Regions from separate parts of the Sphingomonas sp. 1185 genome, predicted to be linked through region 2. Evidence: riboswitches for the same ligand, from Rfam matches in the RefSeq annotation. Region 2 holds a riboswitch; the other holds the start of a gene.
What was found. A riboswitch is a leader RNA that binds a small molecule or an ion and turns the genes downstream of it on or off. The one in region 2 is predicted to bind thiamine pyrophosphate.
Positions count from the first base shown of each region.

Region 1: linked by a shared signal. The riboswitch ahead of ABIC44_RS04020 (TonB-dependent receptor) and the one ahead of thiC (phosphomethylpyrimidine synthase ThiC) in region 2 are both predicted to bind thiamine pyrophosphate.

Region 1 covers NZ_JBEPKL010000003.1:110,222-117,586, forward strand. The annotation lists gene pnuC (nicotinamide riboside transporter PnuC) at 1-590, opposite strand, end outside; gene ABIC44_RS04015 (phosphotransferase enzyme family protein) at 590-1,744, opposite strand; gene ABIC44_RS04020 (TonB-dependent receptor) at 1,747-4,056, opposite strand; TPP riboswitch at 4,088-4,197, opposite strand; gene ABIC44_RS04025 (class I SAM-dependent methyltransferase) at 4,230-4,844, opposite strand; gene ABIC44_RS04030 (PIG-L deacetylase family protein) at 4,841-5,494, opposite strand; gene ABIC44_RS04035 (acyl-CoA dehydrogenase family protein) at 5,491-6,483, opposite strand; gene ABIC44_RS04040 (glycosyltransferase family 2 protein) at 6,480-7,365, opposite strand, start outside.
Region 2 covers NZ_JBEPKL010000023.1:55,734-63,098, forward strand. The annotation lists gene ABIC44_RS14475 (cob(I)yrinic acid a,c-diamide adenosyltransferase) at 1-283, shown strand, start outside; gene egtB (ergothioneine biosynthesis protein EgtB) at 324-1,595, shown strand; gene egtD (L-histidine N(alpha)-methyltransferase) at 1,598-2,575, shown strand; gene ABIC44_RS14490 (ferritin-like domain-containing protein) at 2,776-3,732, shown strand; gene ABIC44_RS14495 (ferritin-like domain-containing protein) at 3,769-4,785, shown strand; TPP riboswitch at 4,915-5,005, shown strand; gene thiC (phosphomethylpyrimidine synthase ThiC) at 5,051-6,898, shown strand; gene ABIC44_RS14505 (DUF3892 domain-containing protein) at 6,988-7,269, opposite strand.

The DNA of each region.
Region 1 (7,365 bases), on a different contig from region 2:
GCTGTCGGCGGCACGGCGGGACGCTCCCCTTCCGAGGCCGCCGAGGGGCGCCGCCAATCCCGGTAGCCGATCACCGCCAGCCCGATCATCACGGCATAAAGGCCGGCGGTGGGCAGCAATCCCTTGTAGAGAAACATGCCCACATAGACGACATCGACCACGATCCAGAGCAGCCAATTCTCCCGGTGACGCCGTGCCGTCCAATATTGGGCGACCAGGCTGAAGGCGCTGAGCGTCGCGTCCATCCAGGGCAGCGCCGCATCGGTATGTCGGCTGGTGAACCAGCCGATCGCCACCGCGCCGAACGCGCCCAGCGCCAGCCCCGCCAGCGCCTTGGGGCGCGACATCGGCATCACCACGACCGCGCCGGTATCGCGACGCTCGCGGCTCCAGACGATCCAGCCATAAAGGATGCCCACCCCGAACACCGCCTGCAACACCATATCGGCATAGAGCCGCACGTCGAGGAACAGCTTGAAATACAGCGCGCAGGCAAGGAGGTTGAGCGGCCAGCAGAACAGGCTTCGCCGCGCGGTCAGCCAGATCGCCAGGAAGCTGATGACCACCGCCGCCATCTCGAGCGTCGACATCACAGTTTCCGCCCCGCCCGAAGCTCCGCAAGGAAATCCCGCCCCGCCGCCGATCCGAACCAGTCCGCATGACCCAGCAGATACCCCTCCCAGGCCAGCATGGCGGCGTCCCGGTCGCCCACGACCCCGGCGAAATAATCGATCTCCGACAGGGCGAACTCGACATGGACCAGCGGCAACATTGCGATGACGCTTTCCATCATGGCGGGGTCGATGGGGGACATCGCCTCATAGCCCGCGATCAGCGCCAGTGCCGATGCGGGGTCGGCGATGGCGTCATCGCGCCCCTCCCCCAGTTCCAGCCACGCAATGGCGGTCCGTTCGATCGCGATCGCCAGATCATGCGCGGCACAGCTGCGATCGGCCAGCCCGAAGTCGAACACGGCCCGGACCGTATCGTCCGCCGCCCATAGCAGGTTGGAGGGGTGCCAGTCATTATGGGTCCACAGGGGCGGCTGACCTGCGATATGCCGGGCCAGCCCCTCGCCCCACGCGGCGAACAGCGACGACAGGCGACGGTGCCAGGCATGCCCGGCGAGAAACGCGGCCAGCGCCGGACGCGCGGCGACATAGGCTTCGGCGGCCGTCATCGGATCGATCGCCGGCAGGATGCCGAAGCTGGCGACCAGGGGCTGCACGGGGCGCGGCGGCGCATCATAGCCGAGCGACGCGCGGTGCAGCCTCGCCAGCGAAACCCCGGCGGCATGGGCGTGCGCGAGCGACTGGAACGGCGTCCAGGACAGCCGGTCGCGATACAGATCCTCGCCCGGCGCCTGGCGATGGACCTCATAGGTCGCCTCGCCCAGCGCGACCGCGCTTTCCCCCTGCCCCGTGCGCCATATCTCGGGCACCGGCGCGCCCGCAGCGGCGAGATACGCGATGAAGCGATGCTCCTCCGCCAGTCCGGCGGCCGTGCGCACCCGGCGATCATGCCGCTTGACGAGCAGCATGCCCTCCGTCGTGTCGATCAGCGTCGCGGCGGAAAAGGGACGTGGCGAGTGCCAGCGCAGCGCCTCGATCCGGGCGGCCTGCGGATAGTGCGCCAGCACGGCCGCCGCTTCCTCGGGCGTGATCGCGGGCCAGGTGGGCGCCTCCATCGCCAGCCCCATGCCATGGACGCGGTGACCGGCGCCCGCCTCGTCCGGGATGGCCATGCTCAGAACCCGCGCGAAATCGTCGCGACGACCGCCGATCCGCCGCCGATATAATAGGACGGCGCATTGCCCTTGATGATCGTGCCGCCGCGCCCGACGACATCGCTCGCGTTGGTCGTGACGGACTGAACCCCCGCCAGGACATGCGGATCGGTGACGTTGATCGCATTGACCCGCAGATCGGTCCGCTTGCCGTCGAGCCAATCGGCCAGATGGACGCCGATCGCCAGGTCGAGCGTGGCATATCCCCGGATGCTCTCGTCGTTCATGAACGTCGCATATTGGCGACCGACATATTTGCCCGCGATGCTGCCGAACAGATGCCCATCGTCATAGGTGCCACCGGCGCCGAACTGGAGCGTCGGGCTGGATACCGCCCGCTTGCCCCGCGTCGGCAAATAGTCTCCGCCGACCGGCAGATCGTCATCGATCCGCGTGCGCAGATATTCGCCCGAGACATAGACGCTGACGCCCCTGGCGGGCCGATAATCGATCTCGGCATCGACGCCATAGGAGGTCTGTCCGCCCGCGTTCAGGGTCGAATTGACCAGCGCCCCGCCATTGTCGACCACGGTCGCCAGCTGGCGGTTGCGGAATTTGTAGTGGAAGCCGGTCACCGAGGCGGAAACACTGGGCCCGATATAGCGATAGCCGAGCTCCTGCGACACCGAATATTCGTTCTTCAACGCGTCCGTCCCGCGCGTCGAGACCACGCCGCCGTCATAGCTGTCGTACAGCGTGAATTCGTTGGGCGTCCGGAAATTGGTCGTGACGTTGGCAAAGACCTGCTGGCGATCGTCGAGATCATAATGGACGGCGGCGCGCGGCAGGGCAGCGAAGCTGTCGCTGCGCACGCGGGTCTGCGGTCCGGGCAGGTAATTGCGGCCGTTGCGGAGCAGGTTGACGCCCTTGAAGCCGATATCGACCGTCAGCCTGGGGCTCAGCGCGATGCTGTCGGCCACGAAGACGCTCTTCGTCACGGTCGCGGTGCGCTGGTTCTCATAGGCGAGCAGGCGGCCATCGGCGGTGCGGATCGCCTTGCTGCGATAGCCCCAGCGGTCGGCCGGGCGTCCGTCGGTGCCGACGGCGGTATAGGTCTGGGTGACGCGATCGGTGCCATAGTCGAACCACAGGCCCGCGGTCAGCCGGTGGATGCCCGCGCGCAGCGTCAGGCTGGCGACCTGGCCGATCCGCATCTGATCGCCGGTATAATTGCCCAGCACCGTCGCGACCCCATTCACCGCGCCGGGCAGCGCGATCGGCTGCGCCAGTTGTTCGTTGCCCAGGAAATTGCCGGTGGTCGCAAGCTGGGTGCCATAGGGCGAATTGCCATAGCCGAACTGGAGATAGGTCGTGGCGTCCAGCGTCAGCCGATCGCCCAGGACCAGATGCACGGGGGCCGAGGCATAGAGGTTGCGGAAGGGCGCCCGGTACAGTTCCCAATAATTGGTATTCCCCGGCGTATATTGCGCGTCATAGTTGAAACCGCGTCCCCGCGCGCGCCAATCGGCCAGGGTGGGGCTGGCATAGCTGGAGGAATTGGCGTCGTTGTACGACAGGGCCAGGCTCGCACGGTTGCCGTTTCCCCATTCGCCCAGCAGCTTGGCATCGACATGCTGGCGCAGATCATAGCCTGCGCCGCGCCAATTGTCCGCGCGGGTGTTGGAATAGGACAGAAACGCCTTCAGCCCGGTATTTCCGATCGTCCCCGTATCGACCCGGACAAAGGCCCGGTGCATATTGTACGACCCCAGCGACAGATCGGCGAGCATCCCCCGCGCCGCCTTGGGATCGTCGAGCGACAGCGACAATAGACCGCCCGCGCCGCCGACGGTCGGCGAGGCGAGATCGACCGCCCCCTGGGCCAGCCGGATCGCCCGCACATTCTCTGCATCGGCGAATTGCGACGGATAGGCGTAGTAATAGCCGATGTCGTTCTGCGGCGCGCCCTCCATCAGCACGCCGATCTCATCCTGCCCCAGACCGCGCAGCGTCAGGCTGGAACTGGTCGACAGGCCATAGGGATCGCTGGACGCGACATTGGCGCCGGGCAGCAGGCTCACCAGTTGGAAGGCGTTCAGCGTCGGGGCCTGCTTGACGATGAAGTCCGAGGAAATCTCGCTGACCGCCTTGGGTTCGGTCTGGTCGGGCAGCAGCCCCTCGGGATCGCGGTGGCCGATCACGCGGATATCGGCGGGCGCGTCGGTCGCCCGCTGCGCCGAGGCCGCGCCGGGCAGCGCCAGCCACGCGGCGGACAGCAGCAGGGCACCATATCGGATCGTCTTGCGATCGCACGAAATCTCAACAGCCATCGTCTCTCGTCCACTTCACACGGAAGGACGACGAAGGAACCGCCACCCTCCCTACGCCGGTATCAGCCGGATCAGGTTCGGCGGGTCATGGGCTGCTGCTCATCTCTCGACCGCGCATCAGCGGTTCCCCGGGGATGGCGTCGTCTAGGCGCTTACGGCCCGTAAGCAAATGATTATCGATGGCGGGAGGAAAGACCCGTCCGGGGCACCCCGTCGCACCGCCGCGCGACGAGGACATGCCAGCGCGCCCGGCGGCGCATCGTTTCGACCTGCCAGGTCATGCCGGTCATCCGCAGGAAGCATTCCTGGATGTCGGCGGCGTGCTGCGCGAAATCATAATAGTCGATGCGATGATGCGCGAGGACCAGCCGCCCGCCGGGGCGCAAGGCCGCGGCGACGCCACGCGCGACATGCCGCATCGCGATGGGCGAAAGATAATAGAGCAGTTCGGCGATGACGATCGCATCATAATCCCGTCGCGGAAACCGGGCGGGCAAGGCCAAAGGTATCGCCCGCGCTCGCGGCCAGGCAGCGATCGCCCGCGCCGTCAGGCGGGTGCCCTCGACCGTCCCCTCGGTCGCGTCGAGCCGAAGCGCGCGGCGGGCGATGGCGCGGCTGTTCGATCCATTGCCGCTGCCCAGTTCCAGGACCCTGCCCCATGGCCCCTGGCCCAGCGCATGCAGGATCGCCCGGCGCTTCACCGCCTCGTCCCGGTTGGAGAAGGTCCGCCAGGGATCGTCGTCCGCCGCGAACTTCTCGGCAAAGCCGCCAAGATCGATCGCCTTCATCGCCTTACCGGGAGGAAACGCTCGACCGGGTGGGAAAAGACCGCGAGTTCATGGCGTGCGATCGAAAAGCCGTGGGGATCGTCGGTGATCGCGCCCAGCTGGCTCCGATGCACCCGGATCAGCGCGCGCTTCGCCGCAGCGCCGCCGGGGATCGAGACGGTCCGGCTCCGCGCGGCCATCCGCTTTTGCGGCGGCCACACCTGATAGGTCAGACGCCGCCCGCCGAAGCGAAAACCGCCAAGCGCGGCCGCGACCGCCCGGTGATCGGGATGGGCATCCGTGGCGGCGGGCCCGACCAGCAGATCGATGCCCAGATGCTTGCGGAGCGCCCGGTGCAGCCGCTCGCGGCAAGGATAGCCCTCCGCCATCAGCCCGCCATCGGGCAGCCCGAGGAACGTCACCCGGTCGCTCCGGATACCCAGACGGCGCAGCGCATGGCGGCTTTCCCGCTCGCGCGCGGCGATCAGACGCGCGGCGGGCCATGTCCGGCTGCCGGGATGCGAGGCGGCGCCGTCGCTGACCACGACGACCCAAACCCCGCTCCCCCGCCGCCGCAGCGCCTGGATCAGCCCCGCCGCCCCGATGATCTCGTCATCGGGATGCGGCGCGACGATGACGGCCCGGCGGACGTCGTTGAGGTCCAGCCTCATAGCGACAGCTCCAGCAAGCCCTGCGCCACCGCCTGCCCGACCCGAAGGCGCTGGGCGTCGGGCATGGGCTGGCGCAGATAGACCGCCAGATCGGACAGCATCGCGGAGAGCGGATGGGTGAGGAACTGCCCCGCCAGCCCCACCGCCTCCCGAGCGATCACGATCGCCTGCTCGGCCGCGTCGGCCACCGCCATGCGTGCAGCCGCGACTCGCGCCAGCCGGGCCTCTTCGACCTCCTCCCCGAACCAGCATCGCGCCGCGCGCCACACGATGGCCGCCGCCAGTTCCGCCAGCGCGAACAACCGCGCGAGCCGCGCCGACTGGAACGGATCGTCGGCGCGCCCCGCCTCGACTAGGTGGCGGCGGGTCAGGTCGCACAGCCCGGCCACGCCCCCGGCATGGACCGCCACGAACCGCAGCGCCCCGCCGCTGAAAAAGGGTTCGCGCGCATAGAGGTTCGGCGCGCCGATCCGGTCGTCCTGCGCGATGACGCCGTCCCGCCAGCGGACCAGATGCGTTTCGGACCGCTGCATGCCCGTCACCCGCCACCAGTCGCGGTCGATCACCGGCGCGACCCGCGCCAGATCGAGCAGCAGCAGTTGCACCCCCTCGGCCGTGTCCGCCGTGACCAGGGCGTGGCTCAACACCCCGGCGCCCGAGGCATGGCTCTTGCCCCCGGTCAACCGCTCGCCGTCCAGCCGCAGGGGCTCGCCCGCCAGTCCGGCATTCCAGACGCCCAATGTCGCCCCCCGCGCCAGTATCCCGCTCAGCCGTTCCACCTGTGCCGCCGATCCGTAGCGGCGCACGATCTGCACCGCATCGACATGGCCCTCGACCAACCGCCCGAGCGGGAGATCACGCCGGCCGATGTCATAGAGCCGGGCCAGCAGCGCGAGATAGTCCTCGACCGTCCGGGGATCGCCGGGGGGATGCTCGGCCCAGCCCATGGCGGCAATCGCGCTTCGCAGTTCGTCGGCCATGGCGGTCATGCCGCGATCTCGCACCATTGGCTCTCCAGTTCGGTCAGAAGATCTTCGGCGTCCGACAGCGACACCTGGCCGGAATGGAAGGCCGGTGCCGGGACGATCCGCATCGCGAACGCCTCCGCATTGGGGCAATCGCGCGCGACGCCCAGGACATGGTCCGCCGAAAGGCCCAGCCGCTCGCCGAGCGCGATGCGCCGGTCGACCCGGTCGATCATGGCGAAGCTCTGCCGCGCGGCCGCCTGGGCGCGCCATTGCCAGGCCGCACCGCGCGGATCGGCCATGCGCGGCGGCTCGCCCTGATCCAGCGCCAGCAATTGGCCCGCGAGCCCGCCGCCGATACGCCCCTGTCGCCGGGACGAGGTCTCCACGATCATCGCCGCATCCCGACGGACGCGCAGTCCGGCGCGCGCGGCATCATCGAGCAGGCGGGCGTCCTCCCCCGACGGGATCGGCAGGAACCCGCCCAGCGCGCGATAGGCGGAGGCGCGTATCGCGATATTGGCGCCACCGCCGAAGTGATGCGTGTCCCGCGCCTCCCATGGCACCGGGTCGATGGCCCGGCGATATCGGTGCAATCGGTCATAATAATGCTCGATGTGGCTTTGCTGCGGATCGGATGCGGCATCGACCCGCTGGATCCGCCCGGCGACGACCTCCGCCTGCGACAACCCCCGGCGACCCGCCGCGATCCAGTCGGGCTGCGGCGTGCTGTCGGCATCCGTCGTGAAGAGCAGGCCCTCGCGCCCCGCCAGGACGGACAGCCCCATCGCCAGCGCCGCGCGCCGGGCGGCCCCGGCATTGGGCGCAGCATCGCGCCCGCCCCGGGCGACATGCAGCCGAAACGGCAGGGTCGGGCCGAGACGATCGACCAGCGCGACACTGCCA
Region 2 (7,365 bases):
GGAGGACGAGATCGACGCGATGAACGCGCAACTGGCGCCGCTGACCAGCTTCATCCTGCCCGGCGGCACGCCCGCGGCGGCGCATCTGCATCTGGCGCGCGCGATCACGCGGCGGGCCGAGCGGGCGGGCGTCGCGCTTTCGGAGCATGAAGCGACCAATCCGTCCGCGCTCGCCTATCTCAACCGCCTGTCGGACTGGCTGTTCGTCGCGGCACGGGTGGTGAACAAAAACGGCGCATCGGACGTTCTTTGGGTTCCAGGAGGGGTGCGGGCGAGACGGTAACGGGCCGGTCGCTGTTCCCCGCAATCCGGGGAGCAGCCCAATGCCGACCTTCGTACCGTCGTCCGCGACGGCCCCGACGCCTGCCGACGAACTGGCATCCCGCTATCGCGCCGTCCGCGCGCTGACCCTGTCGCTGGCCGCGCGGCTGTCCGACGCCGACGCCACCGTCCAGTCGATGCCCGACGCCTCGCCCGCGAAGTGGCACATGGCGCACACGACCTGGTTCTTCGAAACGTTCGTGCTGCGCGACCATGTGCCGGACTATCGGCTGCACGATCCGCGCTTTCCCTTCCTGTTCAACAGCTATTACGAGGCGGAAGGAAAGCGTCACGCGCGCCATCGTCGCGGGATGATCACCCGCCCGACGCTGGACGAAGTGCGGGCGTACCGCGCGCATGTCGATGCCGCGCTCCTGGCGGCGCTGCCCGACCTGCCCGACGCGGCGCGCGAGCTGGTCGCGCTGGGATGCCATCACGAGGAGCAGCATCAGGAGCTGTTCGTCACCGACATCCTGCACCTCTTCTCCGAAAACCCGCTGGAGCCCGCGCTCTACCCGCCCGAGCCCAAGGCCCCCGTCGCGATGCCCGGCCCGATCGGCTGGATCGAGGGGCAGGCGGGTGTGGTCCGGATCGGCCATGACGGACAGGGCTTCGCCTTCGACTGCGAGGGGCCGCGCCATGAGGCCCTGCTCCATCCTCATGCCATCGCCGATCGCACGGTCACCAATGCCGAATGGATGCAGTTCATCGCCGATGGCGGCTACCGCGATGCCCGGCTCTGGCTGTCGGACGGCTGGGCCTGGGTCAAGGGAGAGGGGATCGCCGCGCCGCTCTATTGGGAAGAGCGCGACGGCGGCTGGACCCGTTTCGGGCTGGACGGCCGCCGCGCGGTCGATCCCGCTGCCCCGGTGACGCATGTCAGCTTCTACGAGGCGGATGCCTTTGCCAGCTGGGCGGGCGCGCGGCTGCCGACCGAGATGGAGTGGGAAGCCGCCGCCGCCGCGCATGATCCGGCGGGGGGCCACCAGATGGAGGCGGGCGGCGCGGTCGAGCCGCGTCCCGCGACCCATGGCCCCGCCTTTTTCGGCGATGTCTGGGAATGGACCGGCAGCGCCTATCGTCCCTATCCCGGCTTTCGCGCCGTCGAGGGGGCGGTCGGCGAATATAATGGCAAGTTCATGAACGGGCAGTTCGTCCTGCGCGGCGGCAGCTGCGCGACGCCGCGCGGCCATGCCCGCGCCTCCTATCGCAACTTCTTCTACCCCCATCAGCGCTGGCAGTTCACCGGCGTCCGTCTGGCAAAGGACCTGTAATCATGCTGAAGCCCGAGATCGAGGATGGTCAGATGTCGCTGACCGATCCCGCCTTCCGCGCCGATGTCCTCGCCGGACTGGAGCGCCGCCCCCGCGCCATCCCCGCCCGCTGGTTCTACGACCGCAAGGGGTCCGAGCTGTTCGAGGCGATCACCGACCTGCCCGAATATTATCCCACCCGCGCCGAGACCGCGATCCTGAAGACCATCTGCCCCGACCTCGTCGCGCATGTCGGCAAGGGGCGCGCGGTGGTCGAGTTCGGATCGGGCTCCTCGACCAAGACGCCGGTGCTGCTGCGCTGCGTCGAGCCGTCGGCCTATGTGCCGATCGACATTTCGGGCGACTTCCTGCGCGAATCCGCGCGCAATCTGCAACAGGCCTTTCCCGACCTGCCCATCCATCCGCTGGAGGGGGATTTCATGCACCCGCTGGCGCTGCCCGCGATGGTGGCGGAGGCGCCCAAGCTGGGCTTCTTCCCCGGCTCGACCATCGGCAACATGACGCCCGCCATGGCCACCGACCTGCTGCGCGCGATGCGCGGTTCGCTGGGCGAGGGGGCGATGCTGCTGATCGGGATGGACCGCGCCAAGTCCAGCGAAATCCTGGTCCCCGCCTATGACGATGCGCAGGGCGTGACGGCGGCGTTCAACCGCAACCTGCTCGACCGGATCAACCGCGAGCTGGACGGCACCATCCCGGTCGAGGATTTCCGCCACCGCGCGGTGTGGAACGACGACCGCTCGCGGATCGAAATGCACCTGGCCGCGACCCGCGACGTCGCCTTCACCATCGAGGGCCGCCCCTTCGCCATGGCCGCGGGCGAGACGATCCATACCGAGAACAGCCACAAATACGGCCCCCGCGACGCCAAGATCCTGCTGCGCGCGGGCGGCTGGACCCCGGTCGCGCAGTGGAGCGATCCGGACGACATGTTCGCGGTCTATCTGGCCGAGGCGCAGTCGGTTCGTCTTGCTCCTTGAACGTTTTGTCGTATCGAATCGCGGTCTAACCGGACAGGTGAAAAGAGTTGCGTCTTTTCCTCGGAACGTAGCGTTTCGCTTTTTGGTCGGGCGTTGGGCTTTACCCTGAAAAGTCTTCCCGCTTGACCCTCTTGCACGTCCATCTGCTGGTAAAGAACCGACAGATAGACTTGCGAGGGTTCCATACCGGGAGGAGCATGATGACCGAAAGCGCACACCTGCTCGACGCATTCGACGCACGGGCCCAGCGCCGCGATCAACGACGCGAGTTCTTCAAGACGGCGATGGGCGCCGCCGCCGCCGGCGTCGCGGCCTTTACCCTGACCAGCAAGGCGGGGGCCCAGTCGACGATCACCGACGCGGATATTCTGAACTTCGCGTTGAACCTCGAATATCTCGAAGCGCAATTTTATGCCTTTGCCGCCAACGGCACCGGCCTCGCCTCCAGCCAGTTGACCGGCACGGGCACGCAGGGCGCGGTCACCGGCGGCAAGAAGGTGACGTTCACCGACCCGATCGTCGAGCAATATGCCCGCGAGATCGCGGCCGACGAAGCCGCGCACGTCGCGTTCCTGCGCACCGCGCTCGGCAGTTCGGCGGTGGCGCAGCCCGCGATCAACATCTCGGGCGACGCGAACGGCGCGTTCACCGCGGCCGCACGCGCGTCGGGCGTGATCGACTCCAACGCGACCTTCGATCCTTACGCCTCGGACGAGAATTTCCTGCTCGGCGCCTATATCTTCGAGGATGTCGGCGTGACCGCCTATAAGGGGGCCTCGCCGCTGATCAGCAACAAGACCTTCCTCCAGGCTGCCGCCGGCATCCTGGCGGTCGAGGCCTATCACGCCGCAATCGTCCGCACGACGCTCTACGCCAAGGGTATCCAGACCCCGGCGCTGGTCACCGCGGCGGGCAAGATCTCGGACGCGCGCGACAGCCTGGACGGGACCACCGACCTGGACCAGGGCATTGCCGCGACCACGGTCGGCGGACAGCTTGTGTCCAACATCGTGCCGCTCGACTCCAACGGGATCGCGTTCAGCCGCACGCCGCAGCAGGTGCTGAACATCGTCTATCTCAACAAGGCGTCGGCCACGCTTGGGGGCTTCTTCCCCGCTGGCGTCAACGGCACGCTGCGCGCCAGCGCGGCCAACTGATCCCCCTTTTTCCTCGTTCCGAGAGGATTTTTCATCATGAGCGAAGAACGCTTCATTCTCGATGTGATCGAAGAGGCTTCGGCCAAGCGCCGGGCCGATCGTCGCCGTTTCATGCGTATGGCCGCCGGGGCCGGTGCGGTGGGTGGGCTGGCCATGCTGGGCGCCTGCGGCAGCGACGATAACGACGTCATCGTCCTGCCGACGCCCACCCCGACCGCGACGGCGGGCTCGGTCACCGATGCCGATGTCCTGAACTTCGCGCTCCAGCTGGAATATCTGGAAGCGCAATTCTACAGCTACGCCGCGTTCGGCGCGGGCCTGTCCGCCTCGCTCCAGGCCGGGACGGGGACGCAAGGCTCGGTCGCGACCAGCACCAGCGGACAGCCGCGCCAGGTCGCGTTCCAGGACCCGTTGGTGGCGCAATATGCCCGCGAGATCGCCTATGACGAGATCGCGCACGTCACCTTCCTGCGCAACGCCCTGGGCTCCAGCGCGGTGGCGCAGCCCGCGATCAACCTGTCGGGCGATGCCAATGGCGCCTTCACGGCGGCGGCGCGCGCGGCCGGGGTGATCGGGGCGACCGACACCTTCGACCCCTATGCCTCGGACGAGAATTTCCTGCTCGCCGCCTATATCTTCGAGGATGTCGGCGTCACCGCCTATATGGGCGGGGTCACGCTGCTCTCCAACAAGACCTTTGTCGAGGCGGCGGCGGGCATCCACGCGGCCGAGGCCTATCATGCGGGGCTGGTCCGCTCGGTCATCTATCGCAAGGGGCTGAGCAACGGAACGCTGATCACCGCGGCGAACCGGATTTCGGACGCGCGTGACAGCCTGGACGGCTCGACCGACCTCGATCAGGGCATCACCGTCACCGCCAATGGAGTTACGTCGGCGAATATCGTGCCCGCCGATTCCAACGCGATCGCCTTTGCCCGCACGCCCGGCCAGGTGCTGAACATCGTCTATCTGAACAAGGCGGCGGTGACGGGCGGCGGCTTCTTCCCCAGCGGCCTGAACGGCAACGTCCGGACCAGCGCCGCTAGCGGCTGACCCGATCCGATCCCGTAAGGGTATCTGCCCCGGTCGGCCCCAGTCCCCCCTGGCCGACCGGGGTTTTTCATGGCCGCGCCTGCGCGAAACCGCTTCTTCTCGGCCGCGAAACCGCTTATGCAGGGTCCATCCCCGGGGGAGCGCTGACCTGCGCTTGAGAGGGGGGCAAGAGCCCCCGACCCGCTGAACCTGATCCGGCTGACACCGGCGTAGGGAGGGAGCGGCCCCGTCTCTCATGGTCCGTTTCCTCCGCATGGAGTGGACTATGGCAGATATCCCCGCAAAGGCTGAAATTGGCGTCACCACCGGCCCCATTCGTGGGTCGAAGAAGATTCATGTCGGGCCGCTGGGCGTCGCGATGCGCGAAATCCATCTCGACCCGTCTTCGGGCGAGCCGCCCTTGCGCGTCTATGACACCAGCGGCCCCTATACCGATCCCAATGCGCGCATCGACATCATGGCGGGCCTGCCGCAGATCCGCCGCGACTGGATCGAGGGGCGCGGCGATGTCGAGGCCTATGACGGTCGCGAGATCCGCCCCGAGGACAATGGCCAGCTTGGCCCCGACCGTTCGGGCGGCGTGCCGCAATTCCCGCGCACCGGGCTGAACCGCCCGCTACGCGCCAAGCCCGGCATGAACGTCAGCCAGATGCACTATGCGAGGGCCGGCATCATTACGCCCGAGATGGAATATGTCGCGACCCGCGAAAATCTGGGCCGCGAGATGCTGCGCGAATATGTCCGCGACGGCGAGAGCTTCGGCGCTGCCATCCCCGATTACGTGACCCCCGAATTCGTCCGCGACGAAGTGGCGCGCGGCCGGGCGATCATCCCCAACAACATCAACCACCCCGAATCCGAGCCGATGGCGATCGGCCGCAACTTCCTGGTCAAGATCAACGCCAATATCGGCAATTCGGCGGTCGCCTCCAACGTGGCGTCCGAGGTCGACAAGCTGGTCTGGTCGATCCGCTGGGGCGCGGACACCGTCATGGACCTGTCGACGGGGCGCAACATCCACGACACGCGCGAATGGATCATCCGCAACTCGCCCGTGCCGATCGGCACCGTTCCCATCTATCAGGCGCTGGAAAAGGTCGGCGGCATCGCCGAGGAGCTGACCTGGGAAATCTTCCGCGACACGCTGATCGAACAGGCCGAGCAGGGCGTCGATTATTTCACCATCCATGCGGGCGTGCGCCTGCCGTACATTCCGCTGACCGCCAAGCGCGTCACCGGCATCGTGTCGCGCGGCGGCTCGATCATGGCGAAGTGGTGCCTGGCGCATCACAAGGAGTCGTTCCTCTACGAACGCTTCGACGAGATCACCGAGATCATGAAGGCCTATGACATCGCCTATTCGCTGGGCGACGGCCTGCGCCCCGGCGCGATCGCCGACGCCAATGACGAGGCGCAGTTCGCCGAGCTCTATACGCTGGGCGAGCTGACCAAGCGTGCCTGGGAACAGGACGTGCAGGTGATGATCGAGGGCCCCGGCCATGTGCCGATGCACAAGATCAAGCAGAATATGGACAAGCAGCTGGAGGCGTGCGGCGAGGCGCCCTTCTACACCCTCGGGCCGCTGACGACCGACATCGCGCCGGGTTACGACCATATCACCAGCGGCATCGGTGCGGCGATGATCGGTTGGTACGGCACGGCGATGCTCTGCTACGTCACGCCCAAGGAGCATCTGGGCCTGCCCGATCGCGACGACGTGAAGGTCGGGGTGGTGACCTACAAGCTGGCCGCCCATGCCGCCGACCTAGCCAAGGGGCACCCGGCCGCCAAGATGCGCGACGACGCGCTGAGCCGCGCCCGCTTCGAGTTCCGCTGGCGCGACCAGTTCAACCTGTCGCTCGACCCCGACACGGCGGAATCCTACCACGACCAGACGCTCCCGGCCGAGGGCGCCAAGACCGCGCATTTCTGTTCGATGTGCGGCCCGAAATTCTGCTCGATGAAGATCACGCAGGAGGTTCGGGAATTTGCCGCGAAGCAGAACGCGCCGGTCGAAACCTTCGTCGCGGCGGAGGACGCCGAGGCGGGGATGCAGCAAATGAGCGAGAAATTCCGCGAGAAGGGCGGGGAGGTTTACCTTCCGGCGGAGTGATAAAAAGGGGCCGCACCCGGTAAGGATACGGCCCCAATTCCCAGCCTCCGTTCAGCCTGAGCGAAGTCGAAGGCCATGGGAATTTCAGCTTAGGGGCATTCGGGCAGGCTCAACAAATTGTTGGGCTGCTCGCCATCGTTTTGCGTCTTCAGATACTTATTGCCTGCGGCTGAGCGGGCGACGATGACCCACGCCGATTGACCGCCTACCGATACGTAAAATTGCCACTGACCGGACTCGATCGCCGCAATGGCCTCTTCCTGCGTCAGTTTCCATCGGCTGGGAAAAGCGCCGCCGACATGCGAAATGCGCTCATAGGCGCTATATCGGCTGGTCTTGTTGATGCACTGAATTTGCGCTGTATTGGCCATCTTACATAGCTCCGCACGACCGCCCAGGCATCGTGGCGGTTGACCTTGAGCTAACGGCCCCATAGATTCCCGACGCTGACCACAGCACCGGCGGGG